Regions from separate parts of the Acetobacter sp. AC2005 genome, predicted to be linked through region 4. Evidence: riboswitches for the same ligand, from Rfam matches in the RefSeq annotation. Region 4 holds a riboswitch; each other region holds the start of a gene.
The links. A riboswitch is a leader RNA that binds a small molecule or an ion and turns the genes downstream of it on or off. The one in region 4 is predicted to bind cobalamin.

Region 1 (2,198 bases), on a different replicon from region 4:
GCTCCACTTTGGGCCGGGAAATTGATGATGTGGCTCATAGCAACTCTCATGGCTGTATGTCGGGGTTATGGCCAAGACAGGTTCATGCACTTGCGAACAAAAGCATTTCGCTGCATTGGACCTGCTCCGACCCAGTGCTCGCCACCATAACATTCGTTAACCGACAGGCAGCCATCTGCCATACTGATCTGTACATGTTTTTCGTCCTGCCTTCGGTTCATCCCGCCCGACGACATGGTGAAACAACGATGGCAGGTCTCCTGACTTGCAGATCTATCTTTTTCGGCTGCCTTCCCGGTACGCCAGCACCAGTGACTGTTTTATGTTTACAATAAAACACATATCCGAAAAAATCTCTGCCTACAGTTGCGGGCACAGTCTCTGACTTAATCCATTACTGGTGCCAACCAGCGCATGGATATCACAGCGTTCCCTTTTAATCCGTTTGCACGAAACCATCGATTTTGTTAAAATTACCTACCAAACGTCTATCAGAAAAACAAATTCTCCTTATGCATAGCTGAAGATTTTTAAAGAACATTCTCTATTCAACAGATTTTTTTTCGTAATTGTAAGTACTGCAATACATAGCCATTGCAGCTTTTTGTGCACCAATAAGATTTTGCACGGCAATATAAGTTTGCACATATTCTGTTCCTGACGTGCAAGCAGAAACATGTTGCAATGCCATTACCATATCCAGTGTTGCATCCAGCAATGGCCTAAAGTGCGCTTCTAGATAATCACCCCGTGCCTGATGATGAACGGGTAAACCTGTAATCATACACTCGAACAAATCATAGCCGTTTTGTTGCAGTTGTACTTCAACAGGTAGAAAATATTCTGGCCCGAAAAATTTGGAAATACACGTTCTGTCTGGCGCAAGCATGATAATTTTTTCAAGCAACGGATGTGAAGCATGGCTTGTTGTAGAAATAAAAGGTAACCTCACGATTGAACCCTTTCTACACGGCCAAAAGACAAACTATGTCGTTCCTGCAAATAACACAGGATAAGGCTATCAAGCTCCGCACAGTGGGATGCGCAGTTTTGTAATGTCATGTCTCATAAACTTTCCAGCTTTTACTTACAAAGCAACACGCGCAGTTTACCCCTATGGCATGAACACAAAGCCAATAGATCTGCACTGATAATCAGTTTTTAAGCAGGAAGAGGGTCAACGCTGAAAGAGTGCAGGTTCTGCACGCAAAATAATCTGGAATATGCAGGTATTATAATCTGCATGATCTATATCCCCCACTTCCGGATCATCCCGTCCGGCAGTATGGTTGCACAATCAATGGCAGATATCCTGACTCACGGCTTCGCGTCACCCTTCTGGCCTTCCCAGTGAAATCACCAGTGGCCTGCCATTTCTGGCACCGAAGAGATAACATACCGCCTACAGTTGCGGGAGCAGCCCCCGACTTTCCTGTATAACCTACAGAAGCACGGGGTTCCCTTTTAATCTACTCGCGTAGAACCATCGATAAATTACTTTTTTGATTATACCTACGGCAAGTTTAATCTGACAAGTGGGAGAAGTCGTTTTCAGGCTTTGGCAAAAGATAACGTCTCCGTCAAAACCTTAGCCAGAGCATCCCTTATATAGCATCGGGTTAGCCCATTACAGGATCACCCAATGCTATTTTGTGCATTTATATTTTATAAAGTTTGTTCTCTAACCTCAATCAAGCAACCTTCCTTGCCATTCCATTTGCTTCTGGCAGGCATTTTTCTGCCAGAGCACCAAACACCAGCCCCAGAACAGACCACAAAACTATCTGCATTCCAATGGATGCTTCCCGAAAGCGCCAAAGCACTACAGCAGGGAAATTGTCAGGCACTTCATTGATATCAGGTAAACCAAACTGCGCCGCAGCAACAAGTGCGATCCCCAGAACAATGCTGCACACAACACCGTTCCAATATCCTATGACATGAGACAGCGCACGCCCCACCAACAAAGAAATCATGGAAACAGCAACGGCAAGGCCAACCATTGCAAAATACATTTCCGTTCTTAGGCCAATGGTTTCTTCCTGCCCAACAGCCGGTGGATTTGGTGGGTATTTTAGATCTGGGATCAGCACAAATGTTAAAAACCCAACACCAGCAAGCAACAGCGCCATACTGCGCGGACTTAATGCGGCAAGGCGCTGATAGGCAAAGGCAAAAACAATTGCAAAAATACCGCC
Region 2 (2,198 bases), 240 kb from region 4:
GCATGGCTAGTGGGGGAATGCGGTATCGTTGGTCCATAAGTCGCCAGTCAGGGAAAAGTCTGCAGAAACAGGTGGGTTAAAATGGCGGCTCTGGCAAGAGTTATACCTGCATAATCAGGCAAAGATTGAAATATGAAGCAAAAATAAGGTAAGGGTTGCGCCATCTTACAACGGTCCCGCGCAAGCGGGTTTGAAAGGGAATGCCGGAGGTTCCTGCTTTGGAACCCAGTCGGCAACTGCCCTCGCAACTGTAGGCGGAGAGCCTATTACTCCTTAGCCGCATAAAGCGGCAGTCACTGGTGTTCGCATCGGGAAGGCTGAGTAATGCGCAATGACCCGCAAGTCAGGAGACCTGCCGTTGTTGTCTTGTTTAATCGCCGGGCGAGGGAACCGGAGATGGATGATTTGCGATGTTTACTCCTCTGCCCTGGGCAGATTTCTCCTTAAATACATCTTGGGCTTTTGTCTTCACGCGGCGTGGTGAAGTGTAACAATGCTTTGTGTTCCAAATAGAATTTGGAAGAGGTTTTGGTATGCTCTGCACCGTTGATTGCTGGTTGGCGAGAATCTGACGGATGGAGCAGGCAAGTACCTCACATGGAATGACGTTCCTTTTGGGTGCCGCTTTTCTCAAGGTGGGAGAACAGCAGGCGTGCTCGGAATGCCCTTGCTGTTAGGCTTCGTCCTTCTATGATGAGGGCCGACCAAACCATGAAATTCTGTTTCACACTCTTTTGTGCCTGCTCTGGCGGGCTTTAAATTTAAAAAGGATACAACATCATGAGCACATCTGTTCATACAGCTATGCCGGTTGCGGCAGCGGGCCAGAGCATTCCGGTTCGTGCCATTCTGCCTTGGGCTGTTTTCGGCCTGATTGTTTCTGCACTGCTGATCTACTTTGTAGGTGCAGAGCAGGGCGCCACTTCCCTGATTTCCGGACATGCTGTGCATGAATTTGTGCATGATGGCCGCCATCTTCTTGGTTTCCCCTGCCACTAAGGCACGAGAGGAAAGTTTTACTCATGGTTGGTCGTCTTTTAGCCCGCGGCATGGTCGCGGGCATTCTGGCTGCATTGCTTTCTTTTGTATTTTCAAAAATTTTTGGTGAACCGCAGGTCGCTTTGGCTATTGCGTTTGAAGCCGCTCAGGATGCTGCTGCAGGTGCCGCGCCAGAACCTGAACTGATAAGCCGTGGTGTGCAGGCATCTTGGGGCTTGCTTACTGCTGTGCTGATGTACGGTGCCGCATATGGCGGTATTTTTGCGATTGTTTTTGCATTTGCCTATCAGCGTCTTGCAACATTAAGTCCACGCGCTATGGCATTATTGCTGTCTGGCGTTGGGTTTTTAACGTTTGTGCTGATACCAGATTTAAAATATCCACCCAACCCACCTGCAGTTGGGCAGGAAGAAACCATTGCGCTGAGGACAGAAATGTATTTTGCAATGGTTGGTCTTTCTATTGCCATTTCCATGATTTGTTTGTTGGTGGGGCGCGCACTGTCTAACGTAATCGGGCATTGGAACGCGGCTGTATGTAGCATTATTCTGGGGATTGCGCTTGTCGCCGCTGTGCAATTTGGTCTGCCAGATTTTAATGAAGTGCCAGACAATTTTCCTGCTGTAGTGCTTTGGCGTTTTAGAGAAGCATCTATCGGAATGCAGATTGTTTTGTGGTCTGTATTGGGGCTGGTTTTTGGTGCTTTGGCTGAAAAATGCCTGCCATCAGCAAACGGTGTGGCGCGGAAGACTGTCTGATTTTTCCGAGCGGCCTTCTATACAAACTTTGCGTGTATAAAAAAGCATTTCCTAACGTTGCCATTTTTTCCATTTATGGAATGGCAACCGAAAGGGAATGCTTTTTTATTTATAATTTTTAGAAAGTGATGTTGGAATGGAGCCCAAAAATGGCTTCATTCCCGACAAGGCGGTTGCCCGTCCAATCCGTTACACCGCCAGAGGGATGCCAGACATATTGGAAGTCTGGCTGCATGACCCACCAAGGGGTGACCTGTGCCTGATAGGTAAGTTCCAGATGGTTTTCATTGCCTTGTACAGGTGCGCCAGAGTTACGATCATACCGCCGCTGGCCAGAAGAAGCACGGCCAATGCCCCAGCCTAGGCCCACCGTATCATTATCACGTCCCTTGAACGGGGCTTTAAGATTGATGCCCGCATCAATGGCAAAGCTGATCATGT
Region 3 (2,198 bases), 850 kb from region 4:
ATCGAACCTGCCCCCGAATGAGGACAAATGCGCTGTGCCCCGCACAATGGCCTGATTTTGTGTGGTGTGTTCACGCTCGCTCCCTACATCACCGTAATATCCTAGCCGACTGTAATATTCATCTTCCATATTATAGGCGCTGTAGGTGTGCAGGTTGCTCTGTATCAGCCGGGCCGTCAGCCCCAGATCAAAATTATGGGTGACATCATAGCCCAAGCGAATGTTGGCGGAGCGGTTATCGTTTCTGTCCCCCCGGTGGCGCTGTTCCTTGTCTGCGCCAAAATAGCGGCCGATATAGCGCGGGATTTCATGAAAACCATCTTGCCGGTAATGGGAAAGTTCAACATTGTAATGGAACTTTCCCTTACTGCCGCGCGCGCCCATAACCTGATTAAACGTGCCGTAAGATCCACCTTCCACCCGCACAAAAGGCGTAAACCTGCCCTGCCCCTGCGCTGTGGTAATATCAATAACCCCGGCCATGGCATCTGCCCCGTACAGGCCGCTTTGTGGCCCGCGCAGAATTTCTATGCGGCCCATACCATCGGTAACAAACTGCGCAGCATCAAACGCGCCGGAGGTGGAGCTGCCATCGTTAATATCCATGCCATCCAGCCGCACTTTCACCTCGTTGGCATTGTTGCCGCGCATGAAAATGGAGGTGGTGCCGCCAAAGCCACCCGAACGCACCACATTCAGCCCCGGTTGGCGGGCCAGAATATCTGTAAGCGTGCGGCGCTGCTGGGTGAGGATCTGCTTTTCTGTCACAATCGTCATGGCCGTGCCAATTTCATCCGCCCGCATGGGGTGGCGTGCCGCACTTACCGTAACGTAATCCGGGTAAGCCTGCGTGCTGCGGGCCTGCACAGCTTGCGGGCCCTCCACCGCATGAGAGAGAGGCGCATTGCGCGCCGGAGCGGTGGCGGCAGGTGTTACGGCCACTTTGGCAGCAACGGTGTTTTTACCCGTTGATGTAGCGGAGTTTGCGGCATCTGCCGCCATGGCGGCAGTGGTTTCTACCAGCAGCAGGGAAGATCCGGTAAGCAAAAGGTTTTTTAGGCGCATGGGTTAAGGCAATCTCGCGGTTTAACAGCGTTGCCACGAGACTTGGCCCGGCTTTTTCCACCACAGGGCACAAACCACCCCATTGGCTGACCGCTTGCCCAGCCTGCCAGCACACCCCGGCTGACATGCCCCGTCTGCAACTGTGTGCTGATGGCAGGTCTCCTGGCTTGCGGTTTTTCGGTTGTGGCACCCCTTCCCGGAAAGGTTTGTTCCAGTGGGCCAGCGCTTTGCGCCGTGCGTGCACATCCATGCCGCTTACAGTTGCGGGGACAGCCCGGGAATATCGCAAAACCATTGCAGGCAATGGCGCGGGCACCCGGTTCCCTTTTCATTCCCCTTGGGGGAAACCATCATGCGGTGTGGTTTACAGGCTGGGGGTGGCTTGTCAACAAAAGCACGCCCCAGTGTGGCGGCAGGCTTTAGGCTTCACGCGGGAGGCGTTGAGACTGGGAGCGAATAACCTGCTCCTCATAATCCAGTTCCTGCTGGAGCTTCCATTCTGTCTGGTCGTTAATCTCGCTGCGCGATGTCATATCCCGCATGGCCTGCCGTTCGGCCCGCAGCAGTTGCAGGCGCAGGGCCAGTTCCATACGCGCATGGCGTAGGGCGCGGCTGCGGTCTAGCGGTGTGATGCGCGGCGTTTCGTCCTCTTCTTCCAAACGGCTGTGATACAGCTGATACAGGCGGTCTATCACCTCCTGCCGCAGGGCTTCATCTGCATTCTGCCCCTCGGGCTTTGCCAGTGCTGTGCCGTTCGGGTTGGGCGCTGGCGGTTGCGCGCGCGCTTTTGTCAGCACCGCAAGGGCTGCGCGTATCAGCTTCTGGCGGGCCATGTTTTCTTCCTGCGCGTTCTTGTCCACCGTTTCCTGCGGCAAAAAGCGCAGGCACAGCGGAATGAACACGCTGGCTGCCAGCAGGGAAAGAACAATTACGCCTGTAGCGGCCACCACCACGGCATCGCGCATGGGAAAGGCATCTGTGCCATCCGTGCCTTCGGGCAGGGAAAGCACAGCCGCCAGCGTAACGGCCCCGCGCACGCCAGCAAATGTCAGCAACATGCTGCCTGCAAAACCTGTGGGTTCAAACGGCAGGCTGCCAATGCGCGCCACCACCCAACGGCCGAAAACGGATGT
Region 4 (2,198 bases):
CGTATGACTGCTGTGCTCAGATCTAGCGTTCATGATGCGTTTCCAGCATGCAGGACAGATCATGAATTAAGCTACGTACCTGATCTTCTGTAAGATTCTGGCGAACGTTCTGCTCAAGTTGCGCTGCAATGGTATGGAACAGCGTACATCTTTCCTGCCCAGCAGAAGTAAGCACAAGTTTTTTGGCACGCCGGTCCCGCGTATCCTGCAGGCGAGTGATCAGCTTTTGTTTTTCCAGCAAATCAAGAATACGTACTAGTGCCGAGCAATCCACATTCATGGCGGCTGCAAGATCACTTTGCGTGGCGCCATCGGGCATCATCATCAAATAAGCCATCGGGCGCATGCTGGCCAATGTCATGCCATGCGGGCGTAAAGCCCGGTCCAGTTGCGTGCGCCAGACGGTGGCTAACCGCATAATGCGGAAGATAAGCGCCATGTCTGAAAAACGCGTTTCATCCAGTGTGGGCAGAACGCGTGGGGAGGTCATAGAATCCTCATTAGTTAGCGAAAGAATATTTGACATATAAAGTATATTCATACGAATATAACATAGCTGTTTTGCGCGTCAATAATGGAAATAAGGCTGCAAAGCACAGGAACATTAGCGTGAAGCCTCAATCCTGTTTCAGATCAGCAGACTTTTAAAGTTGCAGGGCTAAAACTGCGGGTTGAAAGCAAAGGCCGCTTATGCGCATTGTGCGCGGGCTAATGGTGTCCTTTACGGGATGAAAAGGGAAGAACGGTGCAAGGCCGTCGCTGCCCCCGCAACTGTAAGTTACCCATGGTGTTCCGTATGGGCTTTCTGGCCCAATGTGCCACTGGCCTATGTGCAGGCTGGGAAGGTAGGGAACGCTGTTTTATGTTCTGGCCTGTAAGGGAGAGCATATGTGGGTACAAGCCAGGAAACCTGCCATTGGTGCCTTATGCGTAAGCATATAGGCGGGCCTTAATTATTAAGTTCTGGCGTTGCTGCTGGCGGGGTGCCCGGCAGGCATAGATGCACCATAGGGTGCATTTCTTCTGTCATCTCTGGGCAGGGGCGCCGGGTATCTGCACCCCTTTCAAGCAGCCGTTCTTTTAGAATGGTAGTTATTTCAGGGATACAGCATGGCCGAAGCGTCCGATTCTTCTCAAAAATCACCTCAGAATCGCCCTGTTTTGCATGTGTGTGTCACATGTCGGCGTGGTGGACCTGCTATGGATCAGCCGCCGGGTGCCCAGTTGTATGCACGTTTGCAGACCTTGGTGCAGGAAGCAGAAGCTGCTGGGCAGGAAGCTCCGGTTCTGTTGCGTCAGGTGCAGTGTCTGGCTGCCTGTGATCGCGGATGCACTGCAGCTATTGCCATGCCAGAGCGTTGGACATGGTTATTAGGGCATCTGGGCGCTGAAAAAGCAGAAGATCTTCTGACGTATGCCCAACTCTATGCAAAATCCGCGCGGGGCACGGTCATGCCTTCGCGCCGTCCGGCATCTCTTTCCAATATGGTGCTGGGGCGTGTTCCCGCACAACTTTATGATGAACAGGAGCCTTCATGACACTCGCATCTCGCGTGCCTGTAACCATTATCACTGGTTTTTTAGGGGCAGGCAAAACAACCCTTTTGCGCAATCTTCTTCAGCGTGCAGCAGGGCACCGCATTGCCGTGGTGGTGAACGAATTTGGTTCTCTTGGCATTGATGGAGAAATTCTGCGCGGGTGCGGCGTGGAAGGCTGCAAGGAAGATGATATTGTCGAACTGACCAATGGCTGCCTGTGCTGCACGGTAGCAGATGATTTTCTGCCAACAATGGAAGCCCTGCTAGATCGGGCCGATCCGCCAGAACATGTAGTTATTGAAACATCAGGTCTGGCGCTGCCTAAACCATTGCTCAAGGCCTTTGGGTGGCCAACAGTGCGCAACCGCATGACTGTTGATGGGGTGATAACCGTAGTGGATGCACCAGCAGTAGCTGCTGGCCGTTTTGCAGATGACCCGGAAGCTATTGCCCAGCAGCGTGTGGCAGATCCATCCCTAGATCATGACAACCCTTTGGCAGAGGTTTTTGAAGATCAGATCAACGCTGCAGATCTTGTGGTGTTGAACAAGACAGATCTGCTTGATGCAGATGCGCTTGCACGCGTTGAAGATGAAATCCGCCACACAGCACCGCGCCCTGTGCAGATTGTACGTGCCACGGAAGGCAAGGTAGATCCG

Region 1: another riboswitch for cobalamin. It lies ahead of QQM41_RS13970 (hypothetical protein); the one in region 4 lies ahead of QQM41_RS08050 (DUF1636 domain-containing protein).
Region 2: another riboswitch for cobalamin. It lies ahead of QQM41_RS06975 (CbtB-domain containing protein); the one in region 4 lies ahead of QQM41_RS08050 (DUF1636 domain-containing protein).
Region 3: another riboswitch for cobalamin. It lies ahead of QQM41_RS03905 (TonB-dependent receptor domain-containing protein); the one in region 4 lies ahead of QQM41_RS08050 (DUF1636 domain-containing protein).

The regions. Positions count from the first base shown of each region.
Region 1 covers NZ_CP149627.1:55,939-58,136, forward strand. Annotated here, with positions in the region: gene QQM41_RS13965 (hypothetical protein) at 1-38, opposite strand, end outside; cobalamin riboswitch at 233-475, opposite strand; gene QQM41_RS13970 (hypothetical protein) at 545-952, opposite strand; cobalamin riboswitch at 1,285-1,503, opposite strand; gene QQM41_RS13975 (CbtA family protein) at 1,692-2,198, opposite strand, start outside.
Region 2 covers NZ_CP149625.1:1,423,609-1,425,806, forward strand. Annotated here, with positions in the region: gene QQM41_RS06970 (LysR substrate-binding domain-containing protein) at 1-37, opposite strand, end outside; cobalamin riboswitch at 155-375, shown strand; gene QQM41_RS06975 (CbtB-domain containing protein) at 781-999, shown strand; gene QQM41_RS06980 (CbtA family protein) at 1,023-1,757, shown strand; partial or broken gene QQM41_RS06985 (carbohydrate porin) at 1,876-2,198, opposite strand, start outside.
Region 3 covers NZ_CP149625.1:810,902-813,099, forward strand. Annotated here, with positions in the region: gene QQM41_RS03905 (TonB-dependent receptor domain-containing protein) at 1-1,065, opposite strand, end outside; cobalamin riboswitch at 1,200-1,432, opposite strand; gene QQM41_RS03910 (Na+/H+ antiporter) at 1,485-2,198, opposite strand, start outside.
Region 4 covers NZ_CP149625.1:1,660,071-1,662,268, forward strand. Annotated here, with positions in the region: gene QQM41_RS08040 (FUSC family protein) at 1-33, opposite strand, end outside; gene QQM41_RS08045 (MarR family transcriptional regulator) at 23-541, opposite strand; cobalamin riboswitch at 696-933, shown strand; gene QQM41_RS08050 (DUF1636 domain-containing protein) at 1,111-1,539, shown strand; gene cobW (cobalamin biosynthesis protein CobW) at 1,536-2,198, shown strand, end outside.